2 linked regions of the Asanoa ferruginea genome follow. The protein of the gene in region 1 binds, or shares a complex with, the protein of each later gene. Links are inferred from orthologs where the notes say so. Each region holds a gene or a part of one and is shown on either strand. Other genes may lie near its edges. The genes, in order: nusB and rpsJ.

Region 1 (14,198 bases):
ACCGTCCGCTCGGCGAGCGAGCCCACCTGGGCCAGCCCGACCGGGTCCCCGTCGAACGGCGAGCGCAGCACGTCGAGGGTCGCGCGCAGCTCGCGCATCGCCGCGCCGCTGGCCTCCTGGATCGCGAGCAGCGCGGTCGACGGTTCCTCGTCGCGCTTGCGGGCCAGGTGCACCGCGATCCCGGCCTGCACCTTGATCAGCGAGATGTTGTGGGTCAGCGAGTCGTGCAGATCCCGGGCGATCCGCAGCCGCTCCTCGCCGGCGCGGCGCAACGCCACCTCCTCGCGGGTGCGTTCGGCCTCGACCGCCCGCTGCTCGACCTGTTCCAGGTAGGCACCGCGCTGCCGCGCGACGAGGCCCGCGACGTTGGCCGCCACGAACCAGCCCAGCAGCAGCGAGGTGCGCTCGAGGATGACCTGGCCCGGCCGGTCGGCGGGCGCGACCGAGACGTCGCGGGACAGGAAGCCGCCGAGGAAGACGACGCTGGCCAGCCCGGCGGCGGCCCGATGGCCACGCCAGGCCGCGATGTAAACCGTGCCGAGAACGGCGAACGCGGCGGCCACCCCGCCGTGCACCCGCAGGTAGAAGCCCAGCATGGCCGCGGTCACCACGGTCAACGCGACCACCGGATAGCGCCGGCACGCGGCCACGGCCGCCACCGTCACCAGAACCAGCACGACGTCGATCGGGCGGACCGCGGCGGCGTCGGGTGCGATCGCGGCGTCGCCGAGCACGAGCGCGCCGAGCACGACGCCGCCGACGGCGTAAGGCAGGTCCGGGCGCATGATCGCACTGTAGAACGGTCGTCCGCGCCGGTCATCCCACGCTTGTCGTAGCTGGGCCGTACCACGTTCGTCGTATCGATGGCCGGGCAAGTGCCTGCGCCCGCCAGACGCTTTCCCGGTGGGTCGCGACAAGCATCGATCGCATGCCGATCGAAGTGGAACCAAGGCTGGACGGCGTCGCCGAGACGTTGCTGTGGACCTTGCGCAACCGCGCCGAGGAGTCGAAGCATCCCGGCTCCTGCTTCACCGACCCCTGGTCGGTCCGCCTCTACGAGACCATCAGCTACGACTATGGGCGCTTCGGCAAGCCGGGTCAGCTGCACGCCCTGCGGGCCCGGGCCCTGGACCGCGCCGCCCGGGCGTATCTCGACACCCACCCGGCGGCCACCGTCGTCGCCCTCGGTGAGGGGCTCCAGACCACCTACTGGCGGCTGGGCCGACCGCGGGTGCCCTGGCTGTCGGTCGACCTGGCGCCCGTGCAGGAACTGCGCACCCGGCTCCTGCCCGAAGAGCCGTGGGTCACACCGCTGGCCGCCTCCGCGCTCGACCGGTCCTGGATGGACCGGGTTGACCCGGCGCACGGCGTGTTCATCTCCGCCGAAGGGCTGCTGATGTATTTCGACCGCGCCGACGCCCTGTCGCTGATCGCCGACTGCGCTGCCCGGTTCCCCGGTGGCCAGCTCTTCTTCGACTCGATCCCGGCCTGGCTCAGCGCCCGCACCGGCCGGGGCCTGCGGTTCTCCGACCGCTACACGGCGCCGCCGATGCCGTTCAGCCTCTCCGTCACCGAGGCCGCACGGCTGGTCGAGCTGATACCGCGGGTGGTCGCCGCGACCGAGATCGCCCTGCCGCCGGGTCGCGGCGTCTGGGCGTCGCGGACCGTCCGGATCCTCGCGGCCCGGCCCCCGCTGCGCGATCGCCGGCCCAGCCTCACCCTGCTCGACTTCGCCGGCCGAACCGGAGCTCACCATGCGTAGAGCCTTTGTCATCGTCAGCGCCCTGCTGCTCGCCGCGTTCGCGATGCAGTTCGTCTTCGCGGCCGTGGGCGCGTTCACCGAGCCGGCCGGCGACGGCGCCTACACGCTGCACAGCGTCAACGGGCTGGCCGTCATCCCGGCGCTGACCCTGGCCGCCACCCTGCTCGCGGCGCTGGCCAAGGCGCCGGGCCGGTTGATCGGGCTGACGATCCTGCCCCTCGGCCTGGTCGTCGTGCAGGAGTTGCTGGTCGTGCTCGTCCACGCGTTCACCGACGACACGGGCGGCAGCACCCCGCTCGGCCTCACCATCGGCGGGCTGCACGCGGTCAACGGGATCATCGCCGTGCACATCGTGGTCAGCGTCCTCCAGGGGGCACGCAAGCTGGCCGGACCGGCGGAGACGGCGTGACCACCGGCTCGATGCTGGCGGCCGACCTGGTGGTCGCCGTCCTGGCCGCCGGTGGGTGGCTGGGTGCCGGCGCGGCCGCCGCCGCCCGGAACCGGCCGGTCGCCCTGGGTCTAGCCGGCCTCGGACTGCTCGCGACGGTCGGGCGGGCCGGCACGATCACCGCGCTCGCTAGCGCCGGCTGGTGGTTCGCGGCGGAGAAGGTCGTGATCGCCGCTCCGCTGTCGCTCGCGGCGGTGATCGTCGCCGCCACGCGGTTGGTCCGGGTCCGCGGCGAGATCCGGTCCGCCGCGCTCGCCCTGCTGTCCGCGGGGTACGCCGCGACCGCCGCCCTGCTCGTCACGGTGCTGCACGGCTATCCGGCGTCGGCCGGCGCGGGCCTGCTCGCGGTCGCCGGAACGCTGGGAGCGACCGCGCTCTCGTGGCGGCTGCTCGGCGGGCGTCCAGCCCGGGCCACCCTGGTGGTGGCGGTCGCGGCGCTGGTGACCGGCACCGGGCTGACCGTCGCACCGCGCGCCGCTCCGGCCGCGCCGCACACCCACACCTATCCGGCCGCGCGACCCGTCGGCGAGCCGACCAAGCGGTTCACCCTGACGGCCGCGAAAGCCACCGTCACCGTGGGCGGCCACCCGGTCGCGGCATGGGCGTTCAACGGGCAGGTACCCGGGCCGGAGTTGACCGCAACGGTCGGCGACGTGCTCGAGGTGACCCTGCGCAACACCGACATCGAGCGCGGGGTGACGCTGCACTGGCACGGCTACGACGTGCCCAACGACCAGGACGGCGTGCCCGGCCTGACCCAGCCGGCGGTGCTGCCGGGCCAACAGTTCGTCTACCGGTTCCGCGCCGACCAGGCCGGGACCTACTGGTACCACACCCACGAGGCCTCCGACGTCGGCGTGCGGATGGGCCTCTACGGGGTCCTGGTGGTGAGAAAGACGCCGGCCACGGGGGTCGACGTCACGATGCCGGTGCACACCCTGGCCGGCCGGGCCCTGCCGGAGCCACGGACCGCGCCGACCAGACCGGGGGAGCCGGTGCGGTTGCGCCTGCTCAACACCGACAGCACCACCCACCGCTACGCCCTGGCCGGCACGGCGTTCCAGGTCGCCGCGATCGACGGCACCGACCTCACCGGGCCCACGTCCCTTGTGGACACCGCCGTGCGGATCCCGGCCGGCGGCCGCTACGACCTGGTGTTCAGCGCGCCCGCCGGGCCGGTCGGGCTGTTCGTCGACGGCCGGTTGGTCTGGTCGACCGGCCCGGTGACGGCCGAGACCAGCGGGTGGCCGGTGCTGGACCCGCTCGGCTACGGTGCCGCGGCGCCGGTGCCGTTCGCGCGGTTCGACCGGCGGTTCACCCTGGTGCTCGACCGCGGGCTCGACCTGCACGGCCTGCTGCCGCGGTATGCGCACACGGTCAACGGCGCGGCCGATCCGGACATCCCGCCCGAGGTCGTACACCTGGGTGAGATCGTGAAGTTCACCATCGTGAACCGGTCACTGGTGGTGCACCCGTGGCACCTCCACGGCCATCACGTCCTGATCCTGTCCCGCGATGGGCAGCCGGCGAGCGGCAGTCCACTGTGGCTGGACTCGTTCGACGTGCGGCCCGGCGAGGTCTGGGAGGTCGCGTTCCGGGCCGACAACCCCGGCGCCTGGGCCAACCACTGCCACAACCTGGCGCACGCCGAGGCCGGGATGATGCTCCACCTGATGTATTCGTGAACCGACCGGCAGGAACGCCAGCAGCCCCAGCGCGATCCAGACATACAGGTTGCTGCCCAGCACCCCGACCAGCGACCGGCCGTCGTCGGCCCACAGCCAGACCGCGCTGGTGCAGAGCAACACATAGGCGACGAGCAGGAGGATCCGCGCAGACCGGCCGCGGGCCGCCGTCCACGCGAGGTAGAGGGCGGGCAGCAACCACACCAGGTGGTGCACCCAGGTCACCGGGCTGATCAGGCAGGTCGCCACCCCGGTCAGGGCGAAACCGGCCCGGTGGTCGCCGAGCCGGGCTGCCCGCCGTGCCCGCACCATCCACAATGCGCAGACGCCGAGCACGGCCACGGCCCACCACCAGCCGGGCAGCCCGGCCCGGGCCAGCAGGCCGCGCAGCGACTGGTTGGAGACGTAGGCCAGGTCGCCGACCCGGCCGGTGTTCCAGAGAGCTTCGGTCCAGAAGACCCGCGACGCCGTCGGCGCGACCGCCGCGGCCAGCAGCACGGCCGCGGCCATCGTGCCAATCGCGACGAAGAAGGCGCGCCAGCGCCGGGCCACCGCCAGGTAGACCACGAACAGGCCGGGTGTCAGCTTGACCGCCGTGGCCAGCCCGATGCCGATCCCGGCCCGCGGCGAGCGGCGCAGGTCCCACCAGACCAGCGCCAGCAGCACCAGGTTGACCTGGCCGAAACTGACCGTGTCACGGACGGGTGCGAGAAACACGCAGAGCAGCGCCACGAGCAGCCACGGCCGCCAGCCCGGGCCGACCAGGGCGCGGATCACCAGCCCGCCGGCGATGACGTTGACCGCGATGCTCACCGCGATCACCGTGTGCCACGACAGCGGCGCCAGCGGCGCGAACAGCAGCGCCGCGAACGGGGGATAGGTGAAGCCGTACACGGTGCCGGGTCGCACGTAGTCGTAGAGCTGCCCGCCGTCGAGCCAGTGCCGCACCGCGCCGTAGTAGACGCCGACGTCGAAGAAGCCGCGCCGGCCGGGCACCAGCACGATCCACAGCACGGCCAGCAGCGCCAGGACGGCCAGACCGCGGCGGGAGGTCATCATCCCGCCAGCCCCGGCGCGAGGTCGTCGTCGAGCGCGGCGAACGCGGTCATCACGAGCAGGGCCACAGCCAGACATCCGCCGAGTACGGCGAAACCGAGCGTCCCGGCGTTCGGCGCGAACCCGTCGGGCAGCACCACCAGGGCGAGCACCGCGCACGCGCCCGCGGCGAACCGGCCGGCCCGCCCGTGCGGCGCCGACGCGGCCAGCGGCACCACCGCCCACAGCAGATACCAGGGCCGCACCACCGGCCCGAACGCGACCACGCCGCCGAGCAGCAGGCCGACGCCCTGCACCGGGCCCAGCGTGTGCCGCCGCCCCCAGACCAGCAGCGCCGTGGCGACCGCCGCGCACATCCCGGCGAGCCGCCAGGCGGTCAGCGGCGCGGTGCCGAACGAGGCGTCCAGGGTGCCCAGCAGGTTGGTGGTGAACCGGCCCAGAACGCTGGTCACCGACCAGGCGTCGGCCGTCACCGGGGTGCGCAGCGCGCCGACCCAGCCGAACCCGGTGCCGGCGACCCAGGTCACCGCGACCGTCGTCCCGGCGGCCACCAGGGCGGTGCCCGCGAGGGCCCGCCACCGGGCGTCGGCCTGCCGCGCCCAGATCAGCGCGACCGCCGCCAGCCCGACCGCCGCCGGCGCCTTGACGAGTGCGGACAGGGTGATCAGGAGCGCGCCCAGCGCCGGCCGCCGGGCCAACGCGAGAGCCAGCCCGGCGGCCAGCAGGCCGATCATGATGGCGTCGTTGTGCGCGCCACCGACCAGATGCAGCAGCACCAGCGGGTTGAGCACGGCGAGCCAGAGCGCGGCCGCGGGCGGCACCCCGCACCGCCGGGCCAGCGGTGGCAGGGTCAGCGCGAGCAGCGTCACCCCGGCCACGGCCACCAACCGCAACAGGAGTACGCCCAGCGTCACGTGCCCGCCGACCAGGGTGGCCGCGGCGGTGGCCAGGAGCAGGAAGGCGGGGCCGTACGGGGTGGGCGTGTGCTGCCAGATCGCCGGCACCTCGAGGCCGAACGGGCCGCCCAGCGCGGCCGGACCCTCGTGGTAGACGTCGAGCCCGGCGCCGACCATCGCGCCCTGGGCCAGGTAGCTGTAGACGTCGCGGCTGAACACCGGCGGCGCGATCAGCAGTGGCGCCGCCCACATGATCAGCGTCGAGAGCAGCTCCTCCACCCGCGGCGGGCGCTGCCGCACCAGCTTGCCCAGCCGCCACCAGGCGACCACGAGCAGCACGAGCCCGAAGTAGGCCACCGCGACGCCGGCGTTGAACAGGTCGACCGGCAGGTCGGGGCGGGCCAACGGGCCGTCGGACGGCCCGGCGCCGGCACCCAGCCCGCCGAGGGCGACGCACATCGTGCCGGCGACCCCCCAGGCGCGGCACCGGCCCAGTTGGCCGGCAGTATTGGCGACGACCGGCGCGGACACCCGAGGAAGGTGGCATCCGTTGATGGCCGGTAGACTCGCAGTGTCTGTCCGCCGAGTGAAGATCAAGGCAGGAAATGGCCACCACTAACGACCTGAAGAACGGTCTCGTCCTCAACCTCGACGGCGAGCTGTGGTCCGTCGTGGAGTTTCAGCACGTCAAGCCTGGCAAGGGTGGCGCTTTCGTGCGCACCACGCTGAAGAACGTGCTCTCCGGGAAGGTCGTCGACAAGACCTTCAACGCCGGCACGAAGGTCGAAACCGCCACCGTCGACAAGCGCACCATGCAATACCTCTACATCGACGGCGAAGACTACGTCTTCATGGATCTCGACACCTACGACCAGATCCACGTCAGCGGTGGCACGGTCGGTGAGGCGGCCAACTACCTGCTGCCCGAGGCCGAGGCCACCGTCGCCACCCACGAGAGCGTCCCGCTCTACGTCGAGTTGCCGACCAGCGTCGTGCTCGAGGTCACCTACACCGAGCCCGGCCTCCAGGGCGACCGCTCGACCGGCGGCAACAAGCCGGCCACCGTGGAGACCGGCGCGACCGTCTCGGTCCCGCTGTTCATCACCACCGGTGAGAAGATCAAGGTCGACACCCGCGACGGCCGTTACCTCGGCCGCGCCTGATGGCGGAGGGCCCGAAGACCTCGATGCCCGCGCGCCGCAAGGCGCGCAAGCGGGCCCTCGACGTGCTGTTCGAAGCTGACCTGCGCGACCGGCCGGCGGGCGACGTGCTCACCGACTACGTCGCGCGACTGGAGCGACCGCTGCCCGGTCACCTCGACTACGCGCTGGGCCTGGTCAACGGCGTCGCGGCGCACCTCGGCCGGATCGACGAGCTGATCGGTAGCTACGCCGAGGGCTGGACCATAGACCGGATGCCGGTGGTCGACCGCAACCTGGCCCGGATCGCGGTCTACGAGTTGCTCTACGTCGACGAGATCGACGACGCGGTGGCGATCTCCGAGGCGGTCGAGCTGGCCCGCCAGATGTCGACCGACGACAGCCCGCGGTTCCTCAACGGCCTGCTGGGCCGGATCGCCGAATACGCATCCCGCTAGGCGCAAGAAACGTCAAAGGGCCCCTTCCACCGCGGTAGCGGTGGCCAGGGGCCCTTTGACGTGGAAGGGAAACTAGCTCGCGAAGAACGCGCGGGGGTCAGCGACCAGGACACCGTGCTCGTTGAGGCGCTCGATGAGGCCCGACGGCGACGAGTCGTAGACGATCGCCAGCGCGCGCAGGTCGTCGGCGCGGATCGAGAGGACCCGGCCGTTGTAGTCACCGCGCTGCTGCTGGATGGCGCGTGCGTAACGGGCCACGTAGGCGAGGTCTTCCGAGGCGTCGTCGTAGAGACGCTCCAGGTCGAGCACGATCTTGTTGGTCGGCTCGTGGCGGACGCCGCTGCCGTCGGGCAGCAACTCCGAAACGGGTACCCGGTAGAAATCAGCCAGTTCGGCGAGGCGGGACACCGTCACGGCCCGGTCGCCGCGCTCGTAGGAGCCGACGACGACCGCTTTCCAGCGACCGTTCGACTTCTCCTCCACACCTTGCAGGGACAGGCCCTGCTGCTGGCGGATGGAGCGCAAGCGCGCGCCCAACGACTTGGCGTACTCAGAAGGCATTGACGACTCTCCCAGTGCTGGTACCCGGGGTTCTCCCCAGCGTTCGCTACGGAGCGTGACGGTACGGGGAATGAGAGAACTGGTCAAGTGCTCATTACCCATCACTTGGGATGACTGTCTTCTCTTGTCCGAATTTTCGTGCACCATGCATCAACGACTCGCGCCGGTGTTACGCACGGCACGCTGCGCTTACCCCAGCAGTCTGCGCTGGTAACGTGATCGACGGTTCGCCGAAGACATCCTTTAACGACCCGTCCAGTGAGGCGGGGAAGGAGGTCCGCCGTGGCCTTTCCCAAGGCCGCCCCATCCTCGACGACGTCCGGTTCGCCACCGTCTGTGAAGGTCATCCTCACTGAGACGGATCTGGCGCGGGTCGTCGACCGGATCGCACACCAGATCCTCGAAAAGACCGACGGTGCCGACGGCACCGTCCTGCTCGGCATCCCGACCCGGGGCGTGCCGCTGGCCCACCGGCTGGCCACCCGGATCGCCGCTTTCGAGGGCGTCGACGTGCCCGTCGGTGTGCTCGACGTCACTCTCTACCGCGACGACCTGCGGCTGCGCGCGACCCGCGCACTCGGCCCGACCAACATGCCGCCCGGCGGCATCGACGGCCGGCGGGTCATCCTCGTCGACGACGTGCTCTTCTCCGGCCGCACCGTGCGGGCCGCCCTCGATGCCCTCTCCGACCTCGGCCGGCCCAGCTCGGTCCAGCTCGCGGTGATCGTCGACCGCGGCCACCGGGAGTTGCCGATCCGCGCCGACTACGTGGGCAAGAACATCCCCACCGCGCGCACCGAGAGCGTCAAGGTCACGCTGGCCGAGACCGACGGCAGCGACGAGGTCAAGCTGATCGGCGAGGAGCCCACATGATCAAGCATCTGTTGTCGGCCGCCGACCTCGACAGCCAGCAGGCGATCCTGGTGCTCGACACCGCCGCCGAGCTGGCCAGCATCTCCGGCCGCGAGGTCAAGAAGCTGCCCACGCTGCGCGGTCGCACGGTGGTCAACCTCTTCTACGAAGACTCGACCCGCACGCGCATCTCCTTCGAGGCCGCGGCCAAGCGACTCTCCGCCGACGTCATCAACTTCTCAGCCAAGGGTTCCAGCGTCTCCAAGGGCGAGAGCCTCAAGGACACCGCGCTGACCCTCCAGGCGATGGGCGCCGACGCGGTGGTCATCCGCCACCCGGCCTCCGGTGCGCCGCACCGGCTCGCGAGCTGGGTCGGCGGTTCGGTGGTCAACGCCGGCGACGGCACCCACGAGCACCCGACCCAGGCGCTGCTCGACGCCTACACGATGCGCTCGCGGCTCGGCCGGCTCGAAGGCCTGCACGTGGCGATCGTCGGCGACGTGCTGCACAGCCGGGTCGCCCGCTCCAACGTGCTGCTGCTCACCACGCTCGGCGCGAAGGTCACCGTGGTCGGCCCGCCGACGCTGATCCCGGTCGACGTCGCACCGGCCCTCTCGCCCGACCTCCAGGTCTCCTACGACCTCGACGCGGTGCTGCCCGAGGTCGACGTGGTGATGATGCTGCGGGTCCAGCGCGAGCGGATGAACGACTCCTTCTTCCCATCGACCCGGGAGTACGCGCGCCGCTACGGGCTCGACGCGCAGCGCATGCGGCGGCTCCCCGAGCACGCGATCGTCATGCACCCCGGCCCGATGGTCCGGGGCATGGAGATCACTCCGGAGGTGGCCGACTCGGCCCGCTCCACGATCGTCGAACAGGTCGCCAACGGCGTCTCGGTCCGGATGGCCGTCCTCTACCTGCTCCTGGGGGGCAAATGAGCACCACATACCTGGTCAAGGGAGTCAGCGTCGCCGGCGCCGAGCCGACCGACCTGCTGATCCGCGACGGCGTCATCGCCGCGGCCGGGGACTCGCCCCGGGACGCCCAGGTGATCGACGGCGCCGGCCTGGTCGCGCTGCCGGGCCTGGTCGACCTGCACACCCACCTGCGTGAGCCGGGCCGGGAAGACGCGGAGACGGTCGAGTCCGGCTCGCGGGCCGCGGCCCTCGGCGGGTTCACCGCGGTCTGCGCGATGGCCAACACCTCGCCGGTCGCCGACACGGCCGGCGTGGTCGAGCAGGTCTGGCGGCTCGGTCGCGAGGCGGGCCTGGTCGACGTGCAGCCGATCGGCGCGGTCACGGTCGGCCTGGCCGGCCAGCACCTCGCGGAGCTCGGCGCGATGGCCACCTCCGCGGCCAAGGTGCGGATCTTCTCCGACGACGGGCACTGCGTCTCCGACCCCCGGCTGATGCGCCGCGCGCTCGAATACGTCAAGGCGTTCGACGGCGTGATCGCCCAGCACGCCGAGGAGCCCCGGCTGACCGAGGGCGCCCAGATGCACGAGGGCGAGGTCTCCGCGCGGCTCGGCCTGACCGGCTGGCCGGCGGTCGCCGAAGAGGCGATCATCGCCCGCGACGCGCTGCTGGCCGGCCACGTCGGCGCCCGCCTGCACGTGTGCCACGTGAGCACCGCCGGCTCGGTCGACGTGATCAGGCAGGCCAAAGCGGCCGGCGTACGGGTGACCGCCGAGGTGACGCCGCACCACCTGCTGCTGACCGACGAGCGGGCCAGTTCTTACGACCCGGTGTTCAAGGTCAACCCGCCGCTGCGCACCCAGGCCGACGTGATGGCACTGCGTAAGGCCCTGGCCGAGGGCGTCATCGACATCGTGGCGACCGACCACGCTCCGCACGCCGTCGAAGACAAGGAATGCGAGTGGGCCTACGCCCGGCCGGGCATGCTCGGCCTGGAGACCGCCCTCTCGATCGTGCTCGACGTGCTCGGTCCCGACTGGCCGCTGATCGCCGAGCGGATGTCGCGGACGCCGGCCCGGATCGCCGGGCTGGCCGAACACGGCCACCTGCCGGTGCCCGGCGCGCCGGCGACGTTCACGCTGGTCGACCCCGCGGCCCGCTGGGAGGTCGACCCGACCGGGTCGGCGTCCCGGTCGCGCAACACCCCGTACGCCGGAATGACCCTGCCCGGTCGGATCGTCGCGACGTTCCTGCGTGGCGAGCCGACGGTGCTGGATGGAAAGGCAGTCAAATGAGGCGCCCCGCGCTGCTCGTCCTGGAGGACGGGCGGACGTTCCACGGTGAGTCCTACGGCAGCGTGGGCGAGACCTTCGGCGAGGCGGTGTTCACCACCGCGATGACCGGCTACCAGGAGACGCTCACCGACCCGTCCTACCACCGCCAGGTCGTGGTGCAGACCGCACCGCACATCGGCAACACCGGCGTCAACGACGAAGACGACGAGTCGTCGAAGATCTGGGTCGCCGGCTACGTGGTGCGCGACCCGGCCCGGCTCGCCTCCAACTGGCGGCGCACCGGCGACCTCGAGGACCGGCTGGCCGCCGAGGGTGTGGTCGGCATCGCCGGCATCGACACCCGGGCGCTGACCCGGCACCTGCGCGACCGCGGCGCCATGCGGGTCGGCGTCTCCAGCGTCACCGACGACCCGGAAGCGCTGCTGCGCAAGGTCCGCGAGGCGCCCGAGATGGTCGGCGCCGACCTGTCGGCCCAGGTGACCACGGCTAAGCCGTACACCGTGAACGCCCTTGGCTCGCATGAGTTCACCGTCGCGGCGGTCGACCTCGGCATCAAGCGCAACGTCGCGCGGCGGCTGGCCGCCCGGGGCGTGACCACCCACGTGATGCCGGCCGGCTCGTCGATCGACGACCTGCTGGCGACCGGCGCCGACGCGGTGTTCTTCTCGCCCGGCCCGGGTGACCCGGCCACCGCCGACGGCGCGGTCGAGTTGGCCCGCGAGGTGATGCGCCGCCAGATCCCGCTGTTCGGCATCTGCTTCGGCTCGCAGATCCTCGGCCGGGCGCTCGGCTTCGGCACCTACAAGCTGGCCTTCGGCCACCGGGGCAGCAACCAGCCGGTGCTCGACCGGATGACCGGCAAGGTCGAGGTGACCTCGCACAACCACGGGTTCGCCGTGGACGCGCCGCTGGAGGGTTCGGTGGCCACCGACTTCGGCGACGTCGCGGTCTCGCACGTCTGCCTCAACGACAACGTGGTGGAGGGCCTGCGCGCACACGACGTGCCGGCCTTCACCGTCCAGTACCACCCGGAAGCGGCCGCCGGTCCGCACGACGCCGACTACCTGTTCGACCGGTTCCGGGAATTGATCGCGGGGGAGAAGGTCAGTGCCTAAGCGCAGCGACTTGTCGCACGTGCTCGTGATCGGCTCGGGGCCGATCGTCATCGGGCAGGCGTGCGAGTTCGACTATTCGGGCACCCAGGCGTGCCGGGTCTTGCGGGCGGAGGGCCTGCGAGTTTCGCTCGTGAACTCCAACCCGGCGACCATCATGACCGACCCGGAGTTCGCCGACGCCACCTACATCGAGCCGATCACCACCGAGTTTCTCGAGCTGGTGATCGCCAAGGAGCGGCCGGACGCGCTGCTGCCCACGCTGGGCGGCCAGACCGCGCTCAACGCCGCGGTGGCGCTGCACGAGGCGGGCATCCTCGAGAAATACGGCGTCGAGCTGATCGGCGCCGACATCGAGGCGATCCAGCGCGGCGAAGACCGGCAGAAGTTCAAGGAGATCGTGGCGAAGGCCGGCGCCGAGACGCCGCGCTCGCGGGTCTGCGACTCGATGGACGCGGTCCGCTCGGCGGTGGGCGAGCTGGGCCTGCCGGTGGTGATCCGGCCGTCGTTCACGATGGGCGGCCTCGGCTCCGGCATGGCGCACACGGCCGCCGATCTCGAGCGGATCGCCGGCGCCGGGCTGACCGAGTCGCCGGTGCACGAGGTGCTGATCGAGGAGAGCGTGCTCGGCTGGAAGGAGTACGAGCTCGAGCTGATGCGCGACAAGCACGACAACGTCGTGGTGGTCTGCTCGATCGAGAACCTCGACCCGATGGGCGTGCACACCGGCGACAGCGTGACCGTCGCGCCGGCGATGACGCTGACCGACCGCGAATACCAGACGCTGCGCGACGTGGGCATCGCGGTGCTCCGCGAGGTCGGCGTCGACACCGGCGGCTGCAACATCCAGTTCGCCATCAACCCCGACGACGGCCGGCTCGTGGTGATCGAGATGAACCCGCGGGTGTCCCGGTCGTCGGCGCTCGCGTCGAAGGCGACCGGCTTCCCGATCGCGAAGATCGCCGCCAAGCTGGCGATCGGCTACACGCTCGACGAGATCTCCAACGACATCACCCAGGAGACGCCGGCCGCGTTCGAGCCGGCGCTCGACTACGTGGTGGTGAAGATCCCGCGGTTCGCGTTCGAGAAGTTCCCCGGCGCCGACCCGGAGCTGACCACCACGATGAAGTCGGTCGGCGAGGCGATGAGCCTGGGCCGCAACTTCACCGAGGCGCTCAACAAGGCGATGCGCTCGATGGAGACCACCGCCGCCGGCTTCTGGACCACGCCGGACCCGGCCGGCGCCACGCTGGCGTCCACTCTCGACGACCTGGGCACGCCGCACGACGGCCGGCTCTACACGGTCGAGCGGGCGCTGCGGCTCGGCGCCACGGTGGCCGAGGTGTCGGCCGCGTCCGGCCGGATCGACCCGTGGTTCCTCGACCAGATCGCCTCGCTGGTCGACCTGCGTGCCGAGATCATCGCCGCGCCGGTGCTCGACCTGGCACTGCTGCGCCGGGCCAAGCGGGCCGGCCTTTCCGACCGGCAGCTCGCCGCCCTGCGGCCCGAGTTCGCCGGGGAAGACGGTGTCCGGCGGCTGCGGCACCGGCTGGGGCTGCGGCCGGTCTACAAGACCGTCGACACCTGCGCGGCCGAGTTCGAGGCCAAGACGCCCTACCACTACTCGTCCTACGACGAGGAGACCGAGGTGGCACCCTCCGACCGGCCCAAGGTGCTGATCCTGGGCTCCGGGCCGAACCGGATCGGGCAGGGCATCGAGTTCGACTACTCGTGCGTACACGCCGTGATGGCCCTCCGGGGTGCCGGCTACGAGACCGTGATGGTCAACTGCAACCCCGAGACGGTGTCGACCGACTACGACACCGCCGACCGGCTCTACTTCGAGCCGCTCACCTTCGAAGACGTGCTCGAGGTGGTCAACGCGGAGAACGAGTCCGGCCGGGCCGCCGGCGGGCCGGGCGTGATCGGCGTGGTCGTGCAACTCGGCGGGCAGACCCCGCTCGGGTTGGCCCAGCGGCTCAAGGACGCCGGCGTGCCGATCGTCGGCACCAGCCCGGAG
Region 2 (14,116 bases), 3.7 Mb from region 1 along the record:
ATCGAGCCGAAGACCAAGTCCGACCAGGAGAAGCTGGGCACCGCGATCCAGCGCCTCGCCGAGGAAGACCCGACCTTCCGGGTCCGCAACGACGAGGAGACCGGTCAGACGGTCATCTCCGGGATGGGCGAGCTTCACCTCGACATCCTGGTCGACCGGATGCGGCGTGAGTTCAACGTCGAGGCCAACGTCGGCAAGCCGCAGGTGGCCTACCGCGAGACCATCCGCCGCAAAGTGGAGAAGGTCGAATACACCCACAAGAAGCAGACGGGTGGCTCCGGCCAATACGCGCGGGTCATCGTCAGCCTCGAGCCGTTGCCGCTCGACAACGACGCACCGACCTACGAGTTCGCCAACGCCGTCAGCGGCGGCCGCATCCCGCGGGAGTTCATCCCGTCCGTGGACGCGGGCGCGCAGGACGCCATGCAATACGGCATCCTCGCCGGCTACCCGTTGGTGGGCCTCAAGCTGACCCTGCTCGACGGTCAATACCACGAGGTCGACTCGTCGGAAATGGCGTTCAAGATCGCCGGTTCGATGGTGCTGAAGGAGGCGGCCCGCAAGGCCGACCCGGCACTGCTCGAGCCGATGATGGCGGTCGAGGTCACCACGCCCGAGGAAAACATGGGCGACGTGATCGGCGACCTCAACTCCCGGCGGGGCATCATCCAGGCGATGGAGGAGCGCAGCGGCGCTCGCGTCGTCCGGGCCCTGGTGCCGCTGTCGGAGATGTTCGGCTACGTCGGTGACCTGCGGTCGAAGACCCAGGGCCGGGCTAGCTACAGCATGCAGTTCGACTCCTACGCCGAGGTTCCGCAGAACGTCGCGAAGGAGATCATCGCCAAGGCAACTGGCGAATAGCTGTGTGAGGGTGCTGGGGCTTCATCGTCCCAGCACCCACCAAGTGGACAGTGTCGTCGGTGCCATAGGGTGCCGAGGACGTACGGAACAAGAAGTCCTTGAGGAGGACACCAGTGGCGAAGGCGAAGTTCGAGCGGACTAAGCCGCACGTCAACATCGGCACCATTGGTCACATCGACCACGGGAAGACGACGCTGACCGCGGCCATCACCAAGGTCCTGCACGACAAGATGCCGGACCTGAACCCCTACACGCCGTTCGACGAGATCGACAAGGCGCCGGAGGAGAAGGCCCGCGGCATCACGATCTCGATCGCGCACGTCGAGTACCAGACCGAGGCGCGGCACTACGCACACGTCGACTGCCCCGGTCACGCCGACTACATCAAGAACATGATCACCGGTGCCGCGCAGATGGACGGCGCGATCCTGGTGGTCGCGGCGACCGACGGCCCGATGCCGCAGACCCGCGAGCACGTGCTGCTGGCTCGCCAGGTCGGCGTTCCCTACATCGTCGTGGCGCTCAACAAGAGCGACATGGTCGATGACGAGGAGCTGCTCGAGCTCGTCGAGCTCGAGGTCCGCGAGCTGCTGTCGGCGCAGGAATACCCGGGCGACGACCTGCCGGTCGTGCGTGTCTCGGCGCTCAAGGCCCTCGAGGGTGACCCCGAGTGGACCGACAAGCTCATGGAGCTGATGAACGCGGTCGACACCTCGATCCCGCAGCCCGAGCGCGAGATCGAGAAGCCGTTCCTCATGCCCGTCGAGGACGTCTTCACGATCACCGGTCGTGGCACCGTCGTCACCGGTCGGGTGGAGCGCGGTGTGCTCCTGCCGAACGAGGACGTCGAGCTCCTTGGCATCAAGGAGAAGGGCTTCAAGACCAAGGTCACCGCGATCGAGATGTTCCGCAAGACCCTTGAGGACGCTCGCGCCGGTGAGAACGTCGGCCTTCTGCTGCGCGGCACCAAGCGCGACGAGGTCGAGCGCGGCATGGTCGTGGTGAAGCCGGGCACGAACACCCCGCACACCGAGTTCGAGGCGACCGTCTACATCCTCTCCAAGGAGGAGGGTGGCCGGCACACCCCGTTCTTCCAGAACTACCGTCCGCAGTTCTACTTCCGCACCACGGACGTTACCGGCGTCGTCACGCTGCCCGAGGGCACCGAGATGGTCATGCCGGGCGACAACACCACGATGTCGGTCAAGCTCATCCAGCCCATCGCGATGGAGGAAAACCTCAAGTTCGCGATTCGCGAGGGTGGTCGCACGGTCGGCGCTGGTCGCGTCACGAAGATCATCAAGTAAACAGGTAACCCCGATTAGGTCTGCCGGGCTGGATCCGGCATACTAGTCAGGTTGCGTACGCGACGGTGGCTGCTGGCCCCTAGGCGGTCCGCTCTCTGCGCCATTTGGCGCCGAGAGGGGCGACAAATGGCTCAGCAGCCACCTCGCGCGTGGCGCCTCCTTCAGAGGCGTCCGACCCCGAAAGACACCGCCGCTTTGCGGCGGAGCCTGGTCACAGGGCACGACACGCCCGACCGCGGGGGTCGGAGGAGTGGGGTCAAACCCACGACAAGAGCGGCATCGAGAGAAGGAACAGAAGCCACCATGGCGGGACAGAAGATCCGCATCCGGCTCAAGGCCTACGACCACGAGGTCGTCGACTCGTCGGCGCGCAAGATCGTCGAGACGGTGACCCGCACCGGGGCGCAGGTCGCGGGCCCGGTGCCGCTGCCCACGGAGATCAACCGTTTCTGCGTCATCCGCTCGCCGCACAAATACAAGGACTCGCGCGAGCACTTCGAGATGCGCACGCACAAGCGGCTGATCGACATCATCGACCCGACGCCGAAGACGGTCGACTCGCTGATGCGCCTCGACCTGCCGGCCGGTGTCGACATCGAGATCAAGCTGTAGGGACTGCGAACTCATGGACAGGCAAGTGAAGGGCATCCTGGGCGCCAAGCTCGGCATGACCCAGGTCTGGGACAACAACCGTGTTGTTCCGGTCACCGTGGTCCAGGCCGGCCCCTGCGTCGTGACCCAGGTCCGCACCGGTGACAACGACGGCTACGCGGCCGTCCAGCTGGCCTACGGCGCGATCGACCCGCGCAAGGTCAACAAGCCGAAGTCCGGCCACTACGCGAAGGCGGGCGTCGCACCTCGGCGCCACATCGTCGAGCTGCGTACCAACGACGCCGGCGACTACGAGCTCGGCCAGGAGGTCACCGTCGAGGCGTTCGCGCCCGGCGCGTCGATCGACGTGACCGGCCGCACCAAGGGCAAGGGCTTCGCCGGCGTCATGAAGCGGCACGGCTTCCACGGCCTCAAGGCCAGCCACGGCGTCGAGCGCAAGCACCGCTCGCCCGGCTCCATCGGCGCCTGCGCGACCCCGGGTCGCGTGTTCAAGGGTGTCCGGATGGCCGGTCGCATGGGCGGTCGCCGCTACACGGTGCAGAACCTGACGATCCAGGCGGTCGACACCGAGAACAACCTGCTGCTCGTCAAGGGCGCCATTCCCGGCCCCAAGGGCGCGCTGATCCTGGTCCGCTCGGCGGCGAAGGTGCTGGCCACGAAGGGTGGTGCGTGATGACTGCGGTCGACGTGATCACCGTCGACGGTGGCAAGAGCGGCTCTGTGGAGCTGCCCGCTGACATCTTCGACGCGCAGGCCAACATTCCGCTGATGCACCAGGTCGTGGTGGCCCAGCTGGCCGCCGCGCGCCAGGGCACGCACAAGGCCAAGTCCCGCGGCGAGGTCCGGGGCGGCGGCAAGAAGCCCTACAAGCAGAAGGGCACCGGCCGCGCCCGGCAGGGCTCACTGCGGGCGCCGCAGTTCACCGGCGGTGGCGTTGTCCACGGTCCGGTTCCGCGTGACTACAGCCAGCGGACGCCCAAGAAGATGAAGGCCGCCGCGCTCCGCGGTGCCCTCTCCGACCGGGCCCGCAGCGGTCACGTCCACGTGGTCGAGGCGTTCGTCTCCGGCGAGGCGCCCTCCACGAAGGCAGCGCTCGGCACGCTCACCAAGGTGACGCAGGCCAAGCGGGTGCTCGTGGTGCTGACCGCGACCGACGAGATCAACTGGCTCTCGCTGCGCAACGAGCCGCGGGTGCACCTGATCGAGGCCGGCCAGCTCAACACGTACGACGTGCTGGTCGCCGACGACGTGGTCTTCACCAAGGACGCCCTGGACGAGTTCCTCGGTGTGCCGGCCGAAGCCGCGCAAGAGGAGAACTGATGCCGACCATCGCGGATCCGCGCGACATCATCGTCGCGCCGATCGTCTCGGAGAAGAGCTACAGCGAGCTGAACCGCAACTGGTACACGTTCCTCGTGGCCCCGGATGCGAACAAGACGCAGATCAAGATCGCGATTCAGCAGATCTTCAACGTCCGCGTCCTGACCGTCAACACGCTCAACCGTGAGGGCAAGCGCAAGCGCACCCGCACCGGCTGGGGCAAGCGCAAGGACACCAAGCGCGCGATGGTGAAGCTGGCTGAGGGCGACCGCATCGAGGCCTTCGGCGGCCCGGTCAGCTGAGGGGTGTAGACAACAATGGCTATCCGTAAGTACAAGCCGACGACGCCGGGCCGGCGTGGTTCCAGCGTTGCTGACTTCGCTGAGATCACCCGGTCGACGCCGGAGAAGTCGCTGCTGGCTCCGCTGCCGAAGAAGGGTGGGCGCAACGCCCACGGCCGGATCACCACCCGGCACCAGGGCGGCGGCCACAAGCGGCAATACCGCATCATCGACTTCAAGCGGGTCGACAAGGACGGCGTGCCGGCCAAGGTCGCGCACATCGAATACGACCCGAACCGCACCGCGCGCATCGCGCTGCTGCACTACGCCGACGGCGAGAAGCGATACATCATCGCGCCGAAGGACCTGAAGCAGGGCGACGCCGTCGAGTCCGGTCCGGGCGCCGACATCAAGCCCGGCAACAACCTGCCGCTGCGCAACATCCCCGTCGGCACCCAGGTGCACGGCGTGGAACTGCGCCCGGGCGGCGGTGCCAAGCTGGCCCGCTCGGCCGGTGTCGGCATCCAGTTGCTCGGCCGCGAAGGCCAGTACGCGACGCTCCGGATGCCCTCGGGCGAGATCCGGCGGGTCGACGTGCGGTGCCGCGCGACCGTGGGCGAGATCGGCAACGCCGACCAGTCGAACATCAACTGGGGCAAGGCCGGCCGGATGCGCTGGAAGGGCAAGCGCCCCTCCGTCCGTGGTGTCGCCATGAACCCGATCGACCACCCGCACGGTGGTGGTGAGGGCAAGACGTCCGGCGGTCGCCACCCGGTCAACCCGCAGGGTAAGCCTGAGGGCCGAACCCGCCGCAAGGGCCAGCCGAGCGACCGGCTGATCGTCCGCCGTCGTTACGCCAACCGGAAGCGGGGATAACCCGAGATGCCACGCAGCCTGAAGAAGGGCCCGTTCGTCGACGACCACCTGATCAAGAAGGTGGAGACGCAGAACGACAAGGGCTCGAAGAACGTCATCAAGACGTGGTCGCGCCGTTCGACGATCATCCCCGAGATGCTCGGGCACACGATCGCCGTGCACGACGGTCGCAAGCACGTCCCGGTGTTCGTCACCGAGGCCATGGTCGGGCACAAGCTCGGCGAGTTCGCGTTGACCCGCACGTTCAAGGGTCACGAGAAGGACGACCGGAAGAGCCGCCGCCGCTGACGCGGTGCAGATAGAGGATCAGAGGGGTTACAGCGATGCCAGTCAAGGGCGACGCTCCGGCGCTTCCGGGCGCACGGGCGGTTGCGCGCCACGTGCGCATCTCGCCGAACAAGGCGCGCCGGGTGGTCAACCTCGTCCGCGGTCTGCCCGCGAAGGAGGCGCTCACGGTGCTCCAGTTCGCGCCGCAGTCGGCGAGCGAGCAGGTCTACAAGGTGCTCGCCAGCGCGATCGCCAACGCGGAGAACAACGAGCGGCTGGACCCCGACGCGTTGCTCGTCAGCGAGGCGTTCGTCGACGAGGGTCCGACCATGAAGCGGTTCCGGCCGCGCGCACAGGGTCGGGCCTACCGGATCCGCAAGCGGACGTGCCACATCACAGTGGCCGTCGAGGCAGTGGCTCCGGCTCAGCGTTCGACGCGTAAGGCCGCGCCGGCGAAGGCCGCCAAGGCCGCACCCGCGACCGCGGTGCAGGAGACGGAAACGCCGACCGAGGCGACCGCCGCCGAGCCGACGCCAGCCAAGAAGGCGCCGGCGAAGAAGGCCGCCAAGAAGGCGACCGAAAGCAAGGCGACGGAGACCAAGGCGGACGAGACCGCCGAGGAGGGGACCGAGTAATGGGTCAGAAGGTTCACCCGCACGGGTTCCGGCTCGGCATCTCGACCGATTGGAAGTCGCGCTGGTTCGCGGACAAGCTCTACAAGGACTACATCGGCGAAGACGTCAAGATCCGCCGGATGATGTCCAAGGGTCTTGAGCGCGCCGGCATTTCCAAGGTCGACATCGAGCGCACCCGCGACCGGGTCCGGGTCGACATCCACACCGCCCGGCCGGGCATCGTCATCGGCCGTAAGGGTGCGGAGGCTGACCGGATCCGCGGCGAGCTCGAGAAGCTCACCGGCAAGCAGGTGCAGCTCAACATCCTCGAGGTGAAGAACCCCGAGTCCGACGCTCAGCTCGTCGCGCAGGGCGTGGCCGAGCAGCTGTCGAGCCGGGTCAGCTTCCGCCGGGCGATGCGCAAGGCCATGCAGTCGGCGATGAAGAACCCGATCGTCAAGGGCATCCGGGTGCAGGTCTCCGGCCGCCTCGGCGGCGCCGAGATGAGCCGCACCGAGTTCTACCGCGAGGGTCGCGTTCCGCTGCACACGCTGCGGGCCAACATCGAATACGGCTTCTTCGAGGCCCGCACGACGTTCGGCCGCATCGGCGTGAAGGTCTGGATCTACAAGGGCGACGCCGTTCCGGGTCGCGAGGCTCCGGCCGACGCCGGCGCGCCGCGTCCCCGTCGCGAGCGGGGCGACCGTCCCGAGCGTCCGCGTCGTGGCCGTTCCGGTTCGTCCGGCACGACCGCGGGCGGCACCGAGGCGGGCCGCGCGGCCCAGGCCGAGCTCGCCGGTGGTCCGCCGGCCGCGCCCGCCGCGGCGGCCCCGACCGAGAGTGCTGCTCCGGCAGCAACGCCGGCGCCGGACGCCGGCCAAGACAGCTCAGCGCAGGAGGGCTGATCCCGATGCTCATGCCACGTAAGCCCCCGAAGGGCTTCCGCAAGCCGCACCACCCGGACCGTCATGGTTCGTCCAAGGGCGGCAACCGGGTGGTCTTCGGCGAGTTCGGTATCCAGGCGATCGAGTCGGCCTACCTGACCAACCGGCAGATCGAGGCCGCCCGTATCGCGATGACCCGCCACATCAAGCGTGGTGGCAAGGTCTGGATCACGGTCTTCCCGGACCAGGCCCTGACCAAGAAGCCGGCCGAAACCCGCATGGGTTCCGGCAAGGGTTCGCCCGAGTGGTGGGTGGCCAACATCAAGCCGGGTCGCGTCCTGTTCGAGATGTCGTTCCCCAACGAGCAGATTGCGCGAGAGGCGATGCGTCGCGCGATCCACAAGCTTCCGATGAAGTGCCGCATCGTGACACGCGAAGTGGGTGAATCCTGATGGCAGCGGGCACCAAGGCCTCCGAGCTGCGAGAGCTCCCCGAAGAGGAGCTGATCTCGCTGCTGCGCGAGGCCAAGGCGGAGCTGTTCAACCTCCGCGTGCAGTCCGCGACGGGCCAGCTCGACAACAACCGTCGGCTGCAGGTCATCCGCAAGGAGATCGCCCGGATCTACACGATCATGCGTGAGCGTGAGCTGGGGCTCTCGGCCGCGCCAACTGAGGTGACTGCGTGATGACTGAGAACACCACCGCCGCTCCCGAGCGGGCCACCCGCAAGACCCGTGAGGGTCTCGTGGTGAGCGACAAGATGGACAAGACCGTCGTGGTCGAGGTCGAGGACCGGGTCAAGCACCCGCTCTACGGCAAGGTTCTGCGGCGTACGAGGAAGCTCAAGGTCCACGACGAGCAGAACGCCTGTGGCACCGGCGACCGGGTCCTGATCATGGAGACCCGTCCGCTGTCCGCCACCAAGCGCTGGCGCGTCGTGGAGATCCTCGAGCGCGCGAAGTAATAAGCCGACCGGTTCTTCCAAGCTCCGGCAGCGCCGGAGGACTGGCAGACAGAGGAGATAGACGTGATTCAGCAAGAGTCGCGACTGCGTGTCGCCGACAACACGGGTGCGCGGGAGATCCTGTGCATCCGGGTCCTCGGCGGCTCGGGTCGGCGCTACGCGGGCATTGGCGACGTGATCGTCGCCACCGTCAAGGACGCCATCCCCGGCGCCGGTGTGAAGAAGGGTGACGTCGTCAAGGCGGTCATCGTTCGCACCGCGAAGGAGAAGCGGCGTCCGGACGGTTCCTACATCCGCTTCGACGAGAACGCGGCCGTGATCATCAAAGATGGCGGTGACCCGCGTGGCACCCGTATCTTCGGTCCGGTTGGCCGGGAGCTCCGGGACAAGCGTTTCATGAAGATCATTTCGTTGGCACCGGAGGTGCTCTAGCCATGAAGGTGAAGAAGGGCGACACGGTCGTCGTCATCGCCGGCAAGGACAAGGGCGCCAAGGGCAAGGTCATCTCGGCCCTGCCGCGCCAGGACAAGGTCATTGTCGAGGGCGTCAACCGGGTCAAGAAGCACGAACGCATTCGCACGACCCAGCGCGGCGCCAAGACCGGCGGCATCGTCACGCAGGAGGCACCCATTCACGTCTCGAACGTGATGGTCGTGGACTCCGACGGCAAGCCGACCCGCGTCGGCTACCGCGTCGGCGACGACGGCATCAAGGTGCGCATCGCACGCAGCACCGGTAAGGAACTCTGATGACCACGACAGCCCCCACGCTGCCGCGCCTGAAGCAGCGCTACCGCGAAGAGGTTGTTGGGCAGCTGCGCGAGCAGTTCACCTACAGCAACCCGATGCAGACGCCGGGCCTCGTCAAGATCGTCGTCAACATGGGCGTCGGCGAGGCGGCCCGCGACGCGAAGCTGATCGACGGCGCGGTCCGCGACCTGGCCACGATCACCGGCCAGAAGCCGTTGGTCCGCCGGGCGACCAAGTCCATCGCGCAGTTCAAGCTGCGCGAGGGCATGCCGATCGGCGCCAAGGTGACGCTGCGCGGCGACCGGATGTGGGAGTTCCTCGACCGGCTGCTGTCGATCGCCCTCCCGCGTATCCGTGACTTCCGCGGCCTCGATGCCCGCAAGCTCGACGGCAACGGCAACTACACGTTCGGGCTGACCGAGCAGTCGGTGTTCCACGAGATCGACCAGGACCGGATCGACCGCGTACGGGGCATGGACATCACGGTGGTCACGACCGCGACGACTGACGCCGAGGGCCGGGCGCTGCTCAAGCTCCTGGGCTTCCCGTTCAAGGAGAACTGAGCACATGGCTAAGAAGGCGCTGATCATCAAGGCTGCCGCGAAGCCGAAGTTCGCGGTTCGTGCCTACACCCGTTGCCAGCGTTGCGGGCGTCCCAAGGCGGTCTACCGCAAGTTCGGTCTCTGCCGGGTCTGCATCCGGGAGATGGCTCACCGTGGTGAGCTCCCCGGTGTGTCGAAGGCCTCGTGGTAAGCCACCACCCGAAATACCGCTTCGCCGTAGGCCCCGCGCGGGGAACCACGGCGAGAAAGGTTGACGAGAACTCATGACGATGACCGACCCGATCGCAGACATGCTCACCCGTCTGCGCAACGCCAACCAGGCCTACCACGACCGGGTGACGATGCCCTACTCGAAGATCAAGGCGAACATCGCCGAGGTCCTCAAGAGCGAGGGCTACATCGCCACCTGGGCGGTCGAGGAGCCCGCCGAGGGCGTCGTCGGCAAGCGACTGGTGGTCGAGCTCAAATACGGCCAGAACCGCGAGCGGAGCCTGGCTGGGATCAAGCGCGTGTCCAAGCCCGGTCTGCGGGTTTACGCCAAGTCGGATGGGCTCCCGCGGGTGCTCGGCGGTTTGGGCGTGGCGATCATTTCGACGTCCCAGGGACTGCTGACCGACCGGCAGGCCCGCAAGCGGAGCGTGGGCGGGGAAGTCCTCGCCTTCGTCTGGTAACCGGGGAGTTTAAAGAAATGTCGCGAATTGGACGTAAGACGATCCCGGTCCCGACGGGCGTCGATATCACGATCAACGGCCAGACCGTTCAGGTGAAGGGCCCGAAGGGTCAGCTGAGCCACGTGCTGGCCGAGCCGATCACGATCGAGCGCGAAGAGAACGAGCTCGTGGTCAAGCGCCCCAACGACGAGCGCAAGGCCAAGGAGCTGCACGGCCTCTCGCGTACGCTGGTGGCGAACATGGTCGTCGGGGTGACCGACGGTTACCGCAAGACGCTCGAGATCGCCGGCACCGGCTACCGGGTGACCGCGAAGGGCAAGGATCTCGAGTTCGCGCTCGGCTTCTCGCACCCGGTCGTGGTTCCGGCGCCGGACGGCATCACCTTCACGGTTGAGCGCCCGACGCTGTTCCACATCGCCGGCATCGACAAGCAGCAGGTCGGTGAGGTGGCCGCCAACATCCGGAAGATCCGTCCGCCGGAGCCCTACAAGGGCAAGGGCGTCCGCTACCAGGGTGAGGTCGTCCGCCGCAAGGCTGGAAAGGCAGGTAAGAAGTGACCGCCACGCTACTCAAGCGCCGTCGCGGCGTTGCCGCGAAGCGGGCCATCGGCCGGGCGCGTCGGCACTTCCGGGTCCGCAAGAACCTGGTGGGTTCGGCCGAGCGTCCGCGCCTGGTCGTCACCCGGTCGCTGCGGCACATCAACGCCCAGATCGTCGACGACGCCAAGGGTCACACCCTGGCATCGGCGTCGACCATGGACGCCTCGATCCGAGGCACCGACGGCGACAAGAGCGCGATGGCCGGCAAGGTCGGCGCGCTCCTCGCCGAGCGGGCCAAGGCCGCCGGCGTGTCGAAGGTCGTCTTCGACCGCGGTGGCAGCAAATATGCGGGTCGCATCGCCGCGTTGGCCAAGGCCGCGCGCGAAGCCGGGCTCGAGTTCTGACCCCGTCACATCTGAGAAAGGAAGGCTGCTGATGCCAGGTCAACAGCGCCGTGGCGGCGGGTCCGGTGGCAACGAAGGTGGTCGCCGCGATAACCGCCGCGAGGGCGGCCGCGGAAACGCGCCCGTCGAGAAGACCCCGCACCTCGAGCGGGTCGTCGCGATCAACCGGGTTGCCAAGGTCGTCAAGGGCGGTCGGCGGTTCAGCTTCACCGCTCTGGTGATCGTCGGCGACGGCGACGGCACGGTCGGAGTCGGGTACGGCAAGGCCAAGGAGGTGCCCGCGGCGATCGCCAAGGGTGTCGAAGAGGCCAAGAAGCACTTCTTCAAGGTGCCCCGGATCGCACAGTCGATCCCGCACCCGGTGCAGGGCGAAGACGCCGCTGGTGTGGTGCTGCTCAAGCCGGCCTCGGCCGGTACGGGCGTCATCGCCGGCGGGCCGGTCCGCGCCGTGCTCGAGTGCGCGGGCATCCACGACGTGCTCTCGAAGAGCCTCGGCTCGTCGAACCCGATCAACATCGTCCACGCGACCGTGGCGGCCCTCAAGGCGCTCGAGTCGCCGGAGGCTGTTGCCGCCCGTCGTGGCCTGCCCGTCGAAGACGTGGCGCCGGCCGCGATGCTGGCGAGCCGGGCTGGGGTGAGTGTCTGATGGCACGGCTCAAGGTCACTCAGGTCCGGTCCCACATCGGGTCGAAGCACAACCAGCGGGAGTCCCTGCGGTCGCTCGGCCTGAAGCGGATCAACGACGTGGTGGTCAAGGAGGACCGCCCCGAGATTCGGGGCATGATCTTCACCGTCAACCACCTCGTGAAGGTCGAGGAGGTCGAATAATGACGATCAAGGTTCACCACCTGCGTCCCGCCCCGGGTGCCAAGACCGACAAGACCCGTGTGGGTCGCGGTGAAGGCTCCAAGGGCAAGACCGCCGGTCGCGGCACGAAGGGCTCCAAGGCCCGCAAGAACGTCCCGGCGTCGTTCGAGGGCGGGCAGATGCCCATCCACATGCGGCTGCCGAAGATGAAGGGCTTCCGCAACCAGAACAAGGTCGTCTTCCAGGTCGTCAACCTGGACAAGCTGGCCGAGCTGTTCCCGAACGGCGGCGAGATCGGCCCGGTCGAGCTCGTCGAGTCGGGCGCGGTTCGCAAGAACCAGCCGGTCAAGGTGCTCGGCACGGGCGATCTCGGTGGCGTATCTCTCCGCATCTCGGCGCACGCGTTCAGCGCGTCCGCCAAGGAGAAGATCGCAGCCGCTGGTGGCGCCACCACAGAGCTGTAACGTTGGCGAGGGCGCGGCTCCAACGGTCAGGCGACCGTCAGGAGCCGCGCCCTTCCAGCGTTGATCTGGAGCGATGCGCACGGATATCGTTCCGGATGGATGGGTCCGGCGTGCCGGTTCTCTTCCGAGCCAGATAAGTTAGAGTCCGTTCCCGACAGGGTGTCGAGTCACTACCGACAGCCACCTCGAACCGCCACGACCCCGGCGGTCCGCCCGCGCAGGAGGAAGACGTTGCTCTCCGCATTTATCAGTGCGTTCCGCACGCCTGACCTGCGCAAGAAACTGTTGTTCACGGTCGCGATCATCGCGGTCTACCGGTTGGGTGCCACTTTGCCCAGTCCGGGCGTTTCCTACGGAAACGTGCAGAAGTGCATGGACCTGATGCAGACGAACAACGCAGGCGGCGTGTTCAACCTGCTCAACCTGTTCTCCGGTGGCGCGTTGCTGTCGCTGTCGGTCTTCGCGCTGGGCATCATGCCCTACATCACAGCGTCGATCATCCTGCAGCTGCTGACCGTCGTGATCCCGCGACTGGAGCAGCTACGCAAGGAGGGTCAGGCCGGTCAGGCGAAGATCACGCAATACACGCGCTACCTGACCCTGGGTCTCGGCATCCTCCAGGCCTCGGCGTTCGTCGCGCTGGCCCGCTCCGGGCAGCTGTTCAACAACATGTGCGACCAGTTCCCGATCGTGCCGGACGGCACCGGGCTGCCGAGCTGGATCACCCTGGTGTCGCTCGTCATCACGATGACCGCCGGCACCGGCGTGGTCATGTGGCTGGGCGAGCTGATCACCGACCGCGGCGTCGGCAACGGCATGTCGGTCCTGATCTTCACCTCGATCATGGCCCGCCTCCCCAGCGAGGGCTGGCAGATCAAGATCGCGCAGGGCTGGTGGAAGTTCTTCCTGGTCATCGCCTTGGTGCTGCTCATCATCTTCTTCGTGGTCTTCATCGAACAGGCCCAGCGCCGAATTCCGGTGCAATATGCGAAGCGGATGATCGGGCGCCGGATGTACGGCGGCACGTCCACCTACATACCGCTCAAGGTCAACCAGGCCGGCGTCATCCCCGTGATCTTCGCGTCGTCCCTGCTCTACCTGCCTGCCCTGCTGTTGCAGTTCTACGACCGCAACAACCTCAACAACTGGCAGGCCTGGATCCAGAACAACCTGGTCACGCCGACCAGCTGGGTCTACATCACCCTTTACTTCTTGCTGATCATCTTCTTCACCTACTTCTACGTGTCGATCACGTTCAACCCGACCGAGGTTGCCGACAACATGAAGAAGTACGGTGGCTTCGTGCCCGGCATCCGGCCGGGCAAGCCGACCGCCGAATACCTCGACTTCATCCTGAGCCGGATCACCCTTCCCGGCGCTCTCTACCTTGGCATCATCTCGATCCTGCCGAGCTTCTTCTTCATCTGGCTCGACCGTCAGCAATACATGAACTTCCCGTTCGGCGGCACGGCGGTGCTGATCATGGTCGGCGTCGGGCTGGAGACGGTTAAGCAGATCGAGAGCCAGCTCATGCAGCGGAACTACGAAGGGTTCCTCCGCTAGTGCGAATTGTTCTCGTGGGTCCTCCGGGCGCGGGAAAGGGGACGCAGGCCGAGTTCATCGCCGCGCACCTGGCCGTGCCCAAGATCTCGACCGGGGACATCTTCCGCGCCAACGTTTCCCAGGGCACCCCGTTGGGCGTCGAGGCCCGGCGTTACATGGACGCCGGCAAGCTCGTGCCCGACGAGGTGACCATCAACATGGTGCGTGAGCGGCTCGCCGAGCCCGACGCCGGCGAGGGCTTCCTGCTCGACGGCTTCCCGCGCACCACGCCCCAGGCGGCCGCGCTCGACAAGTTGCTGGCCGACCTGGGCACCGCGCTCGACCTCGTGATGGAACTCGTGGTCGACGACGACGAGGTGATCCGGCGGCTG

What was found.
Region 2: the proteins of nusB (region 1) and rpsJ are in contact, whole or in part, in a solved structure (PDB 3D3B), measured with the Escherichia coli proteins. The link is inferred for Asanoa ferruginea from one-to-one orthologs.

The regions. Positions count from the first base shown.
Region 1 is NZ_QUMQ01000001.1:5,004,160-5,018,357, forward strand. The notes cover bases 5,881-8,738. They hold nusB (transcription antitermination factor NusB), read left to right. Parts: upstream 5,881-7,033; coding sequence 7,034-7,444; downstream 7,445-8,738. Other genes in these bases: mptB (polyprenol phosphomannose-dependent alpha 1,6 mannosyltransferase MptB), read right to left, coding at 5,881-6,378; efp (elongation factor P), read left to right, coding at 6,453-7,010; bldD (transcriptional regulator BldD), read right to left, coding at 7,517-8,005; pyrR (bifunctional pyr operon transcriptional regulator/uracil phosphoribosyltransferase PyrR), read left to right, coding at 8,288-8,738. In the rest of the region: DFJ67_RS23565 (sensor histidine kinase), read right to left, coding at 1-785; DFJ67_RS23570 (class I SAM-dependent methyltransferase), read left to right, coding at 929-1,762; DFJ67_RS23575 (DUF6220 domain-containing protein), read left to right, coding at 1,755-2,171; DFJ67_RS23580 (multicopper oxidase family protein), read left to right, coding at 2,168-3,895; more of mptB, read right to left, coding at 4,951-5,880; more of pyrR, read left to right, coding at 8,739-8,878; DFJ67_RS23615 (aspartate carbamoyltransferase catalytic subunit), read left to right, coding at 8,875-9,795; DFJ67_RS23620 (dihydroorotase), read left to right, coding at 9,792-11,066; carA (glutamine-hydrolyzing carbamoyl-phosphate synthase small subunit), read left to right, coding at 11,063-12,181; carB (carbamoyl-phosphate synthase large subunit), read left to right, coding at 12,174-14,198. UniProt on the Escherichia coli protein: Part of the processive rRNA transcription and antitermination complex (rrnTAC). The complex forms an RNA-chaperone ring around the RNA exit tunnel of RNA polymerase (RNAP).
Region 2 is NZ_QUMQ01000001.1:1,336,320-1,350,435, reverse strand. What follows is about bases 1,350-4,125. They hold rpsJ (30S ribosomal protein S10), read left to right. Parts: upstream 1,350-2,471; coding sequence 2,472-2,780; downstream 2,781-4,125. Other genes in these bases: rplW (50S ribosomal protein L23), read left to right, coding at 4,100-4,125; rplD (50S ribosomal protein L4), read left to right, coding at 3,453-4,100; rplC (50S ribosomal protein L3), read left to right, coding at 2,794-3,453; tuf (elongation factor Tu), read left to right, coding at 1,350-2,168. Outside these bases: fusA (elongation factor G), read left to right, coding at 1-861; more of tuf, read left to right, coding at 975-1,349; more of rplW, read left to right, coding at 4,126-4,402; rplB (50S ribosomal protein L2), read left to right, coding at 4,418-5,257; rpsS (30S ribosomal protein S19), read left to right, coding at 5,264-5,545; rpsC (30S ribosomal protein S3), read left to right, coding at 6,159-7,043; rplP (50S ribosomal protein L16), read left to right, coding at 7,049-7,474; rpmC (50S ribosomal protein L29), read left to right, coding at 7,474-7,707; rpsQ (30S ribosomal protein S17), read left to right, coding at 7,707-7,985; rplN (50S ribosomal protein L14), read left to right, coding at 8,049-8,417; rplX (50S ribosomal protein L24), read left to right, coding at 8,420-8,734; rplE (50S ribosomal protein L5), read left to right, coding at 8,734-9,297; DFJ67_RS06560 (type Z 30S ribosomal protein S14), read left to right, coding at 9,302-9,487; rpsH (30S ribosomal protein S8), read left to right, coding at 9,561-9,968; rplF (50S ribosomal protein L6), read left to right, coding at 9,986-10,525; rplR (50S ribosomal protein L18), read left to right, coding at 10,522-10,911; and 5 more genes. UniProt on the Escherichia coli protein: Involved in the binding of tRNA to the ribosomes. Part of the processive rRNA transcription and antitermination complex (rrnTAC). The complex forms an RNA-chaperone ring around the RNA exit tunnel of RNA polymerase (RNAP).